Linked DNA regions of Shumkonia mesophila. The protein of the gene in region 1 interacts with the protein of each later gene in a pairwise test. Links are inferred from orthologs where the notes say so. Each region holds a gene or a part of one and is shown on either strand. Other genes may lie near its edges.

What was found.
Region 2: the proteins of dnaQ (region 1) and ODR01_RS21315 interact in binary tests that used the Escherichia coli proteins (3 or more experiments, as listed by UniProt). The link is inferred for Shumkonia mesophila from one-to-one orthologs.
Region 3: the proteins of dnaQ (region 1) and dnaE interact in binary tests that used the Escherichia coli proteins (3 or more experiments, as listed by UniProt). The link is inferred for Shumkonia mesophila from one-to-one orthologs.

What each region holds. Positions count from the first base shown.
Region 1 is NZ_JAOTID010000001.1:523,534-528,471, forward strand. The notes cover bases 914-3,795. They hold dnaQ (DNA polymerase III subunit epsilon), read right to left. Parts: upstream 2,751-3,795; coding sequence 2,076-2,750; downstream 914-2,075. Other genes in these bases: ODR01_RS02335 (FxsA family protein), read left to right, coding at 946-1,464; secB (protein-export chaperone SecB), read left to right, coding at 1,548-2,063; coaE (dephospho-CoA kinase), read right to left, coding at 2,777-3,406; ODR01_RS02355 (shikimate dehydrogenase), read right to left, coding at 3,420-3,795. In the rest of the region: mltA (murein transglycosylase A), read right to left, coding at 1-106; ODR01_RS02330 (Tim44/TimA family putative adaptor protein), read right to left, coding at 99-782; more of ODR01_RS02355, read right to left, coding at 3,796-4,274; ODR01_RS02360 (Maf family protein), read right to left, coding at 4,327-4,935; ODR01_RS02365 (pyruvate, water dikinase regulatory protein), read right to left, coding at 4,932-4,938. UniProt on the Escherichia coli protein: DNA polymerase III is a complex, multichain enzyme responsible for most of the replicative synthesis in bacteria. The epsilon subunit contain the editing function and is a proofreading 3'-5' exonuclease.
Region 2 is NZ_JAOTID010000016.1:91,531-95,306, forward strand. Bases 848-3,776 are described here. They hold ODR01_RS21315 (DNA polymerase III subunit gamma/tau), read right to left. Parts: upstream 3,269-3,776; coding sequence 1,427-3,268; downstream 848-1,426. Other genes in these bases: ODR01_RS21310 (3'-5' exonuclease), read left to right, coding at 848-1,426; ODR01_RS21325 (cupredoxin domain-containing protein), read right to left, coding at 3,479-3,776. Also shown: recombination mediator RecR, read right to left, coding at 1-172; ODR01_RS21305 (YbaB/EbfC family nucleoid-associated protein), read right to left, coding at 204-527; more of ODR01_RS21310, read left to right, coding at 596-847. UniProt on the Escherichia coli protein: Part of the beta sliding clamp loading complex, which hydrolyzes ATP to load the beta clamp onto primed DNA to form the DNA replication pre-initiation complex.
Region 3 is NZ_JAOTID010000002.1:130,645-135,518, forward strand. Bases 1-4,027 are described here. They hold dnaE (DNA polymerase III subunit alpha), read left to right. Parts: upstream 1-332; coding sequence 333-3,827; downstream 3,828-4,027. Outside these bases: ODR01_RS04110 (tyrosine phosphatase family protein), read right to left, coding at 4,503-4,874. UniProt on the Escherichia coli protein: DNA polymerase III is a complex, multichain enzyme responsible for most of the replicative synthesis in bacteria. This DNA polymerase also exhibits 3' to 5' exonuclease activity. The alpha chain is the DNA polymerase catalytic subunit.

The DNA of each region.
Region 1 (4,938 bases):
GGGCGCCGGGCGGCGCCACCGGGGCCGGCGGTGGGCCTCCGGCGCAGCCGGCGACCGTCACGAGAAGGGCGCCCAGAAGCGCCAGACGCAATCCGGTGCTAATCAAGGGTGCCCGTCGCCACCAGGGTCCAGTTGGGATCGCGGGACTTGAGCGCGCGCTCGAAGGTCCAAAAGTCGCTGACCTCGGTGGTGGCCTCGGGATCGCCTTCGATCAGGCGGCCCTCGTGGTCGCGGGTCAGGTTGGTCTGGTCGCTGACGAACTTGACGGTCAGGCGCGCCGTGCGGCCGTCGACGCGGGCCTCGACGATGTCGGAAATCCGAATGGCGGTGACGACGGTTTCAAGCGTTTCGCCCGACTCCTCGCGCTTGGCGATCTCCTCGGCGAAGTTGGCAAAGACATCGCGGCTGAGCAGCGGCTTCAAGGCCTCGGTGTCGCCGGCGGCAAAGGCGCTGATGATCATTTCGAAGGCGGTGCGGGCACCGACCAGGAACTCTTCGATGTCGAAGCCGGGATCGGAGCGACGAAGCCGCGCCAGGCCCGCCTCGATGGGGTCGGTGGGCTCGGTCTCGGCGGCATCCCCGACGGCATCGGGGTTGCCGCGGTCGGGCAGCGCCACTACGTTTTCGTTGTCGGCCTGGCCCCCGGCGGGCGGGGCGAAAGGATCGCGCGGCCGGCCCTTGAAGCCGTCGCGCCGCCCGAGGACGCCGCGCAACCTCAGGACCAGGAAGGCGGCGATCAGGGCGAAAAGGATGATGTCGATGAACTGGAAGCCGTCGCCCATGATTGCCTTCCTGCGTAATCTCCGGCTGGACCGCCGGAGTTCCCTGCGTTAAACACGACCGACCGCTCCAGCCGGGCGACCCCGAGACATAGCCGGCGACTGGCGGCCAACACGAGGGAACGCCTGCTGAACTAGATAATCCGATATTCGCCTAAGGGCAAGCATGGCTCTTGTCATTCTCCTGCTCCTGATCGGGGTGCCGATCGCCGAAATCGCCGTCTTCATCCAGGTCGGCGGTTGGATCGGCTTGGGACCGACCATCGCCGTGGTGGTGCTGACCGCGCTGCTCGGCGCCGCGCTGTTGCGCCAGCAGGGATTCGCCATCTTGATGAGGGTGCGCGAAAGCCTGGCGGCGGGCCGCCTTCCCATGGCCGAGGTATTCGACGGCGTGTGCCTGCTGGTGGCCGGCGCCCTGCTGCTGACCCCCGGTTTCGTCACCGACACCATCGGCTTCCTGCTGTTCGTGCCGCCGGTGCGCGCCGCCGTGCGCCGGTGGCTTGCCGCCTACCTGCTGTCGTCCGGGCGGGTGCACACCGTGTCGGAGGGCCCGCCGCCGCGCCGCGACCCCCCCCGTTCGCCCAGCGGCCCGACGGTCATCGAAGGCGAATACGAGGAAATCGACAGCAGCCGGCCGCCGCCCGACAAGGATGACGCCAACCCCTGGCGCCACGGCGGCCGCTAGGGGCCGTTCGGCCGGCTTTGGCGATTGTCTCGGCCGGAATTCCGTGCTAGCCAGCCCTGCCAACCCATCCATGGAGACCCGCGATGACTTCCAACGGCCCGTCCGACGCCACCCCGACCGACGCCGCCCCGACCGATACCGGTGCCGGCGTTCCGCCCCTGATCGTCAATGGCCAGTACATCAAGGACCTGTCCTTCGAGGTACCGGGAGCGCCCGGCATCTACGGCGAGATGACCACCAAGGAACCGCAGATCTCGGTCAACGTCGAGGTCCAGGCCAAGGCCGCGCAGGAGACGCTTTTCGAGGTGACGCTGCACATCGTCGCCGAATGCAAGGTGGGCGAGGCCGTCGCCTTCGTCTGCGAGCTGGCCTATGCCGGCCTGTTCACCATCGTCGTGCCGCGCGAACATCTGCAGGCCATGCTGCTCATCGAGTGCCCGCGCCTGCTTTTCCCGTTCGCCCGCAACATCATTGCCGACGCCACCCGCGATGGGGCGTTCCCGCCGCTGATGCTCTCGCCGGTCGACTTCGCCGGCATGTACCGCAACAAGATAGCCAGTCTGGAGCAGGCCGCGGCGGGCGCGCCGCAGACGGCCTGAGGGCCTGCCGCCTCAGGACGCCCACAGCGGGTCTTTGAGCTTTTCGAGGAAGCGGGCATGGGCCGCCTCTTCCTCGGGCGTCGGTGCGTGCGGCCTGGGTGGGCGTTGCGGACGCGCCGCCGCCGGCATGCCTGCCGCCGCACTCGCCGCGGCCGCGGTCAAGGCGAGCTTGGTCTGGCGGCCGCCAATCAGTTCCAGGTAGACCTCGGCCAGCAGTCTGGCGTCCTTCAGCGCGCCGTGCAGCGCGCGATCCGAAAGATCGATCTGGAAGCGACGGCACAGCGCGTCGAGGCTGGCCTGGGCGCCCGGATACTTGCGGCGCGCCATGCCGACGGTGTCGACGGCGCGCGCCGCCGGCAGCGCCGGCTTTTCCAGGCGGGCCAGCTCGGCGTTGAGGAATTTGAGGTCGAACTCGGCGTTGTGGATGATCAGCGTGGCGTCGCCGATGAAGTTCAGGAAGTCGGCGGCGATGGCGGCGAACACCGGCTTGTCGGCCAGGAAGTCCGCCGACAGGCCATGCACCGCGAAGGCTTCGGCCGGCATGTCGCGCTCGGGATTGATATAGATCTGCCGGCTGTGGCCGGTCGGCAGGTGGTTGATCAGCTCGACGGCACCGATCTCGACGATACGGTGGCCGGCCGCCGGGTCCAGCCCGGTGGTTTCGGTATCCAGCACGATCTCGCGCATGGGCGCAATCTCCTTCGTCGCCGGCGTCAGGGACAGGCCGCCGCCGGCCACGGCCAGCGGCAGGGGCGCAGGGTTCGCGCCTGGGCGGCGATGCGCATGATGGCGCGCAGCGTTTCGCGCCGCCCCAGGCCCGAGGGTATCAAAAAATCGGCCCGCCGGCGCTTCTCGGCATCGGCCATCTGGCGGGCGCGGATGGCTTCCAGCCTTTGGCGCGTCATGCCGGGACGGGCCAGCACCCGGGCCTCCTGGACGAACGGCGGCGCCATGACCACGGCCACGGCGTCGCAGTTGCCATCCGCTCCCGTTTCGAACAGCAGCGGCACGTCGAGGACCGCCAGTTTGCAACCCCGCCGCGCCTGACGCCTAAGGAAGGCCGCCTGATCGGCCCGCACCGCCGGATGAAGCACGCCCTCGAGCCGTCCGATGGCCGCCGCGTCGTCGAAGACGCGCCGGCCGAGTTCCCGGCGGTCGATGGCGCCCTCGCGAAGCACGCCGGGAAAGGCGGCGGCGACGGCCGCGACCGCCCCGCCCCGCCGTCCCAGCAGCCGATGGACGGCGGCGTCGGCGTCGTGCACCGGGATTCCCAAGCGCCGGAACATGCCGGCGGCCACGGTCTTGCCCATGCCGATCGAACCGGTGAGGCCCAGGATCACCATGGGCCGCCCGTCCTCATCGCCCGGCCGGCGCCAAGCCGGCCAGCACGAATTCGCGCAGCGCCGGGGTGACGTCGGGTTCGACCCCGAACCAGCGGGCGAAGCCCGGCCGGCCCTGGTGCAGCAGCATGCCGAGGCCGTCGACGGTGCGGTTGCCGCGCGCACGAGCCGCCGCCAGCAGCGGCGTTTCGAGCGGCGAATAGACGATGTCGGTGACCACCGCCTCGGGGGCCAGGTGGCGAAGATCGACCTCGAGCGGCGGCTCGCCGGTCATGCCCAGTCCGGTGGTATTGACCAGCAGGCAGGCGCCCTCCATGGCGGCGGCAAGCTTGGACCAGGGCGTCACGGCGAACGGGCCGCCGATGTCGCGAGCCAGGGAATCGGCGCGGCGCACCGTGCGGTTGGCCAGCCGGATCTCGGGCACGCCGGCATCCAGCAGGGCCACGCAAACCGCCCTGGCGGCGCCGCCGGCGCCGATCACCACGGCCGGCCCCTCGGTGGGGCGCCAGTCCGGCAGCCCGTTCTTGAGGTTGGTGATGAACCCGAAGGCATCGGTGTTCTGGCCGTACAGGCTGCCGTCGGGAAGGACGGAGATGGTGTTGGCGGCGCCGATGCGCCGGGCCGTCTCGTCGGCGTCGTCGACGGCGGCCAGCGCCGCCTCCTTGTAGGGGATGGTCACGTTCACCCCGGCGAAGCCCAGCAGCGGCAAGGCGCGAAAGGCGCCGTCGAAGGCGTCGGCAGGCACCGCCAGGGGCACGTAGGCGCCGTTGATGCCGTAGCGGTCGAGCCAGTAGCCGTGCAGGCGCGGCGACAGGGAATGGCCGATCGGCCACCCCATGACGCCGGCAAGCTTGGCCTGACCGTTCGGTATCATCGCTGCATGGTTCCCGCTGCCCCGTCCGCGGCGGCCGACGTGTGGCCGGTCAATCCAGGATCATGCCCTTGCGGCGAAGAAACCGCAGGAGCGGCAGCAAGGGGAGTCCCTGAATGGTGAAGTGATCGCCGTCGATGCGCTCGAACAGCTGGGCGCCCAGGCCCTCCAGCCGGTAGCCGCCGACCGAATCCCACGTTTCCGGACCGGCGGTGTTGAGATAGGTCTCGAGAAACTCCTCGCTGAACGGGCGCATGGTCAGGCGGGCCGTTTCGGCATGGCTCCACAGCAGGTTGCCGTCGCAAACCACACAGACGCCGCTGACCAGGCGATGCGTACGGCCGCCCAGCATCCTCAGGTGGCGCCGCGCTTCGTCGCGGTTGCCCGGCTTGTCGAAGCACTGGCCGGCGTATTCGAGCACCTGGTCGGCACCGATGACCGCCAAGCTTGGCCGCCGGGACGCCACCAAGCTGGCCTTGGCATGGGCCAGGGCGCCGGCCAGTTCGGTGGCGTCGGCGCCGGTGGCCGCCATGTCGGCCTTGATCTGGGTTTCGTCGAGGTTGGGCGGCTCGCACTCGAAAACCACGCCAGCGGCGCGAAGCAGGCGCAAGCGCGCCGCGCTGGCCGAAGCCAGGACCAGACCGGGGAAGGATGCGCTCAGAGC
Region 2 (3,776 bases), on another replicon or contig:
CGGAACAGGCCCGGACGCTGACGGCGGCGCCGGCCATGGCCTGGGCCAGCGGGCCCATCAGGGCGTCGCGCCGCTTCAACAGGTAAAGTACGGCGCGCCGGGCCGAGCGCGGGCCCAACCCCGGCAGCTTGGCCATCAGGGAGATCAGATGCTCGATGTCGGACGTGACCATCCGCCCTCGCCCCGCCTTGCGGCCCGGCCGCTCAGAACGGCAGCTGGAAGCCGGGCGGCAATTGCAGACCGCCGGTCAGTTGCGCCATCTCTTCGGCGACGTGGGCCTCGACCTTGGCCTTGGCGTCGTTGAAGGCGGCGACCACCAGGTCCTCGACCACCTCGACATCGCGGCTGGCGAACAGCGAGGGGTCGATTTTCACCCGCCGCGCCTGGGCCTTGCCCGACAGCGTCACCTCGACCATGCCGCCGCCGGCCACGCCGGTTTTCTCGATCTGCCCCAGCTTTTCCTGCAGCTCGGCCATGCGCGCCTGCATTTCCTGGGCTTTTCTCATCATCTCGCCGAGGTTTTTCATGAATTCGTCGTCTCCGGCTGCTATCGATGCGTCGGGCCCAGTGTATAACAGGACGGGGAACCCAAGTCATGCAGCACCAGAACCTCATCGTCTTCGACATCGAAACCGTGCCCGACACCGAGGCGGTGGGGAACCTGACCGGCTTCGAGGATCGCGACGTGGCGGCGAGGCGCGCCGAACTGGAGCGCTACCACCTGGCCATCACCGACGGCCGGAACGCCTTTCCCCGCCAGCCGTTCCACCGGGTGGTGGCGATCAGCTTCCTGCGCGCCGAGATCGAGCGCAGCGGGGCCGGCGAGACCTATTATCTCCAGGAGTTGCGCTCGGGCGGCACTGAGAAGTCGGACGAGAAGGAACTGGTCGCCGGCTTCTTCCAGTTCGTGGAGCGCCACAAGCCGCGCCTGGTGTCGTTCAACGGGCGCACCTTCGACCTGCCGGTGCTGAAATACCGGGCGATGAAGCACGGCATCGCGGCGCGCTTCCTTTACGCCTCCGGCGACAAGTGGAACAGCTACACCAGCCGTTACGCCAGCGACTGGCATTGCGACCTGCTGGAGGTGCTCTCCGACTTCGGGGCCTCGGCCCGCATCCGCCTCGACGAGGTGTGCGCGGTAATGGGCTTCCCCGGCAAGTTCGGCATCGAGGGCAGCCGGGTGGCCGATCTTTTCGATGGCGGAAGGATCAAGGAGATCCGCGACTACTGCGAGACCGACGTCCTCAACACCTACCTCGTCTATTTGCGCCACCAGCTGCACACCGGCACGCTGGGCCTGGACGGCTACAACCGCGCCGTCGCCGACCTGGTGGAGCTGATCAAGGCCGAAGGCGACGAGCGACCCCACCTCGTGGGCTTCCTCGAGGCCTGGGGCCGGGCCTCGGACAACACTTTCGTGCTCTAATCAGTCCGGTTCCTCGGCGTCCGGCTCGGCCGGGGCGTCGAGGGCGGCCTCGAAGCCGCCGCGGGGGACCGCGCCGCCCATGTTGCGCACCGCCTCGATCTCGGCCCCGGGGAAGGTTTCCATGACCGCCTGAACCAGCGGATGCTGGGACGCTTCCGAGCGGCGCGAGGCCTCGGCCTTTTCCTCCTGCTGGCGGAGCGTCGGCTGCCCCGCCTCGCGCGAGACCGTGACCACCCAGCGCCTGGCCGTGCGGGCGTTGAGGAACCGGGACAGGTCGTGAGCCAGTTCGCCCGGCGCGTGTTCGCCCGGACGGAATTCGATGCGCCCCGGCTCGAACCGCACCAGGTGCAGGTTCGACATCAGGTTGGCGTGCAGGATCATCTCGCGATCCGCCAGGGTCAGCGCGACGACGTCGGCGAAGGTGGCCGGATCGGGCTTCTGGGGGTCGGCCGCAAGAACGCTCTGCGGCAGCGGATCCCGTCCGGCGCTGGCCTGCCCCCCCACCGCCGCGGCGCGTGGCCGGTCGGAGGCGGAGGGCATCGACGGCGCCGCCTGCGAAGCCGCTGCCACGGGAGAGCCGCCACCGCCACCGGACGGCGCGCCGCCGGTCCGCGCCGGAGCGGCGCCCCCGCCGGCCAACGAAGCCACCGCATCGGCCGGGCTTGGCAGGTCGGCGGCGAAGACCAGGCGCACCAGCACCATCTCGGCCGCCTGCAGGGGCGAGGGTGCGTGGCGCACCTCGGATAGCCCCTTGAGCAGCATCTGCCAGGCCCGGGTCAGCACCGCCATCGACAGCGTCTCGGCCATGGCGCGGCCGCGCACCCGTTCGGCCTCGGGCATGCCCGGGTCGTCGGCCGCGGCCGGCACCAGTTTGACGCGGGTCAGCCAGTGGACGAGTTCAAGCATGTCCTCGACGATCACCGCCGGGTCGGCGCCGCCGGCATAGAGATCGGCCAGGATGTCGAGGCCGGCCCGCGCGTCGCCCTGCATCGCCGTCTCCAGCAGGTCGAAGGTGCGGGTGCGGTCGACCAGCCCGATCATGGTCCTGACCTCGTCCTCGCCGATGGCGCCGGCGCAATGGGCGATGGCCTGGTCGAGCAGGCTCAAGCCATCTCGCACGCTGCCGTCGGCGGCGCGCGCGATCAATTGCAGGGCGCCGGGCGCCACCGTCACGCCCTCCTTTTCGGCGATGCCGGCGAAGTGGGCGGCCAGGGTGCCGGAATCGACACGGCGCAGGTCGAAGCGCTGGCAGCGCGACAGCACCGTCACCGGCACCTTGCGCACCTCGGTGGTGGCGAAGATGAACTTGACGTGGGCGGGCGGTTCTTCCAGCGTCTTCAGCAGCGCGTTGAAGGCGTTCTTCGACAGCATGTGCACTTCGTCGATGATGTAGACCTTGGTGCGCGCCGAGGTCGGCCGATACTGCACGCCGTCGATCACCTCGCGGATGTCGTCGACGCCGGTGCGGCTGGCGGCGTCCATCTCCATCACGTCCATGTGGCGATCCTCGGCGATGGCCTTGCAATGGACGCAGACGCCGCAGGGATCGATGGTCGGGCCGCCGGTGCCGTCGGGCCCGACGCAGTTGAGCGCGCGGGCGATCAGGCGGGCCGTGGTGGTCTTGCCGATACCGCGCACGCCGGTGAGGATGAAGGCATGCGCCAGGCGCCCGGTCTTCATGGCGTTGGTCAGCGTGCGGACCATCGCCTCCTGGCCGATCAGCTCGGAAAACGTGGTCGGCCGGTACTTGCGGGCCAGCACCCGGTAGGGCGTCGCCTGCGCGGCGGCCGGGGCGGCGGAAGCGGGGGAAGCGGGCTGTCCGGGGTTCAGCTGATCGTCCATCGGGTGCCGGGATCGACTGTGGCTCGCGACAACGGAAAAAGCCGCGCGAAAAAAGGTGGGAGACTGGACGAACGACCCGGGCCGAAACTCGTTACGGCTGCTTCCTTCCGGACCTGACCGGGTTGGCGAGGAGCCCGTCCGTTGCCAGCCTCCCGGGCGCACTATAGCAGTTGGGGGGGCACCCCGTGCAAGGCCGAATGCGCAACCGCCTCAGGGCCGGCGGATCGCCTCGATGACGATCAGCCCGCGGGTGCCCAGGATGCCGCCGAGCAGGCGGCCGGTCCAGCCGTCGGCGAAGGAATAGTGGCCGTCCTTGACGGGCACGAACGCCAGTTCCCGCGTCTGGCCGGGCGGCAGCCCGATCGAGGACAGCGCCGCCCCCGGCGAGGCCGCCGGCTCGGCCGGCGTCAGTGACTTGACGGCGATGGCCTGGAAGAAGTCCGGCGCGCTGAAGGCATGCGCCGCGTCGTCGGCGTTTTCCAGCTTCAACACGTAGGGACGGCCCTGG
Region 3 (4,874 bases), on another replicon or contig:
ACGTTTTCGCCATGCTGCTCAAGCTGGCCCGCGGTGCCGGACTGGCGCTCCTGATCGCCACCCACAACACCGAACTGGCGGCCCGCATGGACCGCACGGTGCGCCTGCAGAACGGGGTTCTGGTGGCGGTCTGATCGCGGCAATTCCCCCCCTCCCTGTCCCTCCCCCGCAAGGGGGGAGGGAACGCCATGGCGCCGCCTTGCCCCTTTCTCCCTCCCCCTTGATGGGGGAGGGGTGGGGAGGGGGTGCCTGCCCGCAATTAGTTGTGGATAACGCCGCCCGGCCGTCCATATCCGGCTGACAGGGGCGCGCGGCTGTGGAATCCTGACGGCATGTCCCACGCCGATTTCGTGCACCTTCGCGTCCATACCGCGTACTCCCTGCTGGAAGGGGCGATGCGCGTCCCCGACGTGGTCAAGCTGGCCCGCGACAGGCGCATGCCGGCGGTCGCCATGACCGACACCAACAACATGTTCGGCGCCATGGAGTTCTCGGGCGCCTGCGCCGGGGCCGGCATCCAGCCCATTCTCGGCTGCCAGTTGGCCGTCGGCCGCGACGACGCGGACAAGTTCCGCGGCGCCCCCGCCGGCAACGGGCCGCGCGGCGTTCGCGCCACCACCGATCCCCTGGTCCTGCTGGCCCGGAACGACGCCGGTTACCGCAACCTCCTGAACCTGCTCAAGATCGCCTATCTCGACGCTGACGCCGAGGCCGACCCGCAGGTCTCGCTGGCGGCGCTGGAGGCCCACGGCGAGGGGCTGATCGCGCTGACCGGCGGCCCGGCCGGCCCGGTCGGCCGGCTGCTGGCCGAGGGCCAGGCGGACGAGGCCGAGGCCCTGCTGGCCCGCCTCAAGGCGGCGTTCCCCGGCGCCCTGTATGTCGAGCTGATGCGCCACGGCCTGGACGCCGAGGCGGCCGTCGAGCCGGCGCTGATCGATCTCGCCTACGCCCACGACCTGCCGCTGGTCGCCACCAACGAGGTGTTCTTCTCCGGCCCCGACATGTACGAGGCGCACGACGCCTTGATCTGCATCGCGGGGGGCACCTACGTGTCCGAGACGGACCGCCGGCGCCTCACCCCCGACCACGGCTTCAAGAGCGCCGAGGAGATGCGCGTGCTCTTCGCCGACCTTCCCGAGGCCGTCGACAACACCCTGGTCATCGCCCGGCGCTGCGCCTTCATGGTCGAGAAGATCGACCCCATCCTGCCACCCTACGACTGCGGCCCCGGCCAGAGCGAGCGCGATGTCCTGCGCGCCAAGGTCAAGGAGGGCCTGGAGGCCCGCCTGGAGGCCCAGGTCCTGCGCCCGGAGATGACCGGGGAGGAGCGCCAGGCGGCGGCCAAGCCCTATCGCGAGCGCATGGGCTACGAGTTGGGCGTGATCATGGAGATGGGCTTCACCGGCTATTTCCTGATCGTCGCCGAATTCATCCAGTGGGCCAAGGCGCACGGCATCCCGGTCGGCCCCGGCCGCGGCTCGGGCGCCGGCTCGGTGGTGGCCTGGGCGCTGACCATCACCGACCTCGACCCGCTGCGCTTCGGGCTTTTGTTCGAACGCTTCCTCAACCCCGAGCGGGTGTCGATGCCCGACTTCGACATCGACTTCTGCCAGGACCAGCGCGACAAGGTGATCCGCCACGTCCAGGAGAAGTACGGCCGCGACAAGGTGGCCCAGATCATCACCTTCGGCAAGCTGCAGGCCCGGGCCGTGCTGCGCGACGTCGGGCGGGTGCTGCAGATGCCCTATGCCCAGGTCGACCGCATCTGCAAGCTGGTGCCCAACAACCCAGCCAACCCGATGACGCTCGATGAAGCGCGCGCCGCCGAACCGCAGCTTCGCCAGATGATCGGCGAGGATCCGGCGGTCGAGCGGCTGTTCAACATCGCCCGCCGGCTGGAGGGGCTTTATCGCCACGCCTCGACGCACGCCGCCGGCGTCGTCATTGGCGACCGGCCGCTGGAGCAGTTGGTGCCGCTCTATCGCGATCCGCGTTCCGACATGCCGGTCACCGGCTTCAACATGAAGTACGTCGAATCGGCCGGGCTGGTGAAGTTCGACTTCCTGGGCCTGAAGACCCTGACCGTGCTGGCCAAGGCGGTGGACCTGGTGGCCAAGCGCGGGGTTTCGCTCAACCTTTCGCACCTGCCGCTGGACGACGCCGCCACCTTCGAGCTGCTGGCCCGCGGCGAGACGACCGGCGTGTTCCAGCTGGAAAGCTCGGGCATGCGCGACATCCTGCGCAAGATGAAGCCCGACACCTTCGAGGACATCATCGCCATCGTGGCGCTTTACCGGCCGGGCCCGATGGACAACATCCCCAGCTACATCCGGCGCAAGCACGGCGACGAGGCGCCCGACTATCTGTACCCGACGCTGGAAGGCATCCTGAAAGAGACCTTCGGCATCATCATCTACCAGGAACAGGTGATGCAGATCGCCCAGGAGCTGTCGGGCTACACGCTGGGCGGCGCCGACCTGCTGCGCCGCGCCATGGGCAAGAAGATCAAGGCCGAGATGGACAAGCAGCGGGCCATCTTCGTCGACGGCGCGGTGGCCCGCAAGGTGCCCCAGGCCAAGGCCTCCGACATCTTCGACCTGGTCGCCAAGTTCGCCGGCTACGGCTTCAACAAGTCGCACGCCGCGGCCTATGCCCTGGTCGCCTACCAGACCGCCTATCTCAAGGCCAACCATCCGGTCGAGTTCATGGCCGCCTCGATGACGCTCGACATGCACAACACCGATAAACTGGCCGGCTATCGCCAGGAGTTGAACCGCCTGGGCATCGCGCTCCTGCCCCCCGACATCAATATTTCGGAGGCCGAGTTCACCGTCGAGCCCGGCGCCGCCGGCGGCCAGGGCGCCGTGCGCTATGCGCTGGGGGCCATCAAGAACGTCGGCGTGGCGGCGATGCAGGCCCTGGTCGCCGAGCGCGGCAAGGGCGGCCCGTTCAAGAGCCTGACCGACCTCGCCGGCCGCTTCGACGCCCACGCGGTGAACAAGCGCCAGATGGAGAACCTGACCCGGGCCGGCGCGCTGGACCCGCTGAACCGCAATCGCCGCCAGGTGTTCGACGGCATCGACCGCCTGCTGCGCCAGGCCGCCGCGGCGGCGCACGAGCGGGCCAGCAACCAGATGGGCCTGTTCGGCGGCGGCGCGGCGCCGGTGGCGATGGCCGAGGAGAAGCTGCCCGACACCCCCGACTGGACGGCCATGGACCGCCTGCGCGAGGAATTCGACGCCATCGGCTTCTATCTTTCCGCCCATCCGCTCGATTCCTACGGCAAAAGCCTGGAGCGGGTGGGCGCCCAACGCTCGGCCGACATCCTGGCGGCCGGCCGTTCGGGGCAGGTGACGCTGGCCGGCACCGTGATGGCCAAGCGCGAGCGCACCTCGGCCAAGGGCAGCCGCTACGCCTTCGTCACCTGCTCGGACGCCTCGGGAGTGTTCGAGGTGACGGTGTTCTCCGAGGTGCTGGCCTCGGCCCGCGACCTGCTGGAGGTCGGCAACTCGATCCTCATCAAGGCCTCCGCCCAGTTCGAGGGCGAAGGGGTGCGCTTCACCACCCACGCCATTTCCTCGCTCAAGGAGGCGACGGCGGGCACCAGCCCCGGCATGAAGGTGCGCCTGGCCTCGGCCTCGCCGCTGCCGCGCCTCAAGGAGACGCTCTCCGGCCAGGGGCGCGGGCGGGGCCGCGTCAAGCTGGTCTGCGGGCTGGAGGCGGGGGCCGAGGTGGAGGTGGCGCTGCCCGGCGGCTACAAGGTGTCGCCCTCGCTGATCTGGGCGGTCCAGGAAATCCCCGGCGTCCTCGCCGCCGAGGAGATGTGACGCCGCCTCTCCGGTGCTTCGCTCCGTCCGTCATGGCCGGGCTTGCCCCACGGCTGTCCGGTTAAAGCTTTCCTGCCTTCAGGGCGGGCTCTTCGGTCATCCAACGCTCCCCAACGTCGTCATGGCCGGAACAAGTCCGGCCATGACGATTTTGAGAGGCGCATGGGTGCCCAAGAGCTCGTCTTGGTAGCAGAAAAATTTAAACCGGACAGCCGTGCAACGAGTGTGGGCATGACGGCCTTTGAGCGGGGGCCGTCAAAGCCATCGGCGTGTTAGAGCATTTTGCGTTCAGGCGAAACCATCTCTTGCGTCACTCCCGCGCAGGCGGGAGTCCAGAACGGCCGTTTGGCCTGGATTCCCGCTTTCGCGGGAATGACGAGAAATGAATTGGCAATTCCGTACGATCGCAAACCGCTCTAGCATGGAAATGACGATTATGCGGTTTTGTTCATATGCCTTAACGCGTTGAAATAGAACGGAAACTTAGGGAATCGCCGAAAAAAACCTCGTCATTTCTCGTCATTTTACGGTTTTTCGCTTTGGAATCAGAAGGTTAAGGGGGATCTTCCGCCCCCTCCGGTGACAAGCATGTTTACCTGTCAAAGAACGAAAAAAGGAATAATATCACATTAAGGGACGAATGTCAATGGATCGCCGCGCGGCCCCGCCGGCGGCTCACGGCGCCGCCATCTCCAGTTCCCGGCTGCGGCCGAGGCGGGTCATCCATTCGAAGAACGAGGGGTCGTGCCGCAATTGGTGGTGATAGTGCCGGCCCAGTGCCTTCGTCAGCCGGCCGCCGCGGCGCAGCAGATCGTCGGCATGGCCGACCATGACCGAGTTGGGCCACGCCTGCGGGCGGATATCCCTGAGGCGGGCGAACAGCCGATCCTCCGCCTCGTCCGGGTAGACCTGGGCCAGCAGCGACAGCATCGCCGCCGTGGAGCGCGACACCCCCATCTGGCAATGGATCAGCAGGTGGCCCTCGGCGCGGTCCGCGCTCGAGGCCTCGAGGTCGGCGCCGAAGCGCAGGATATCCTCGACATGCCG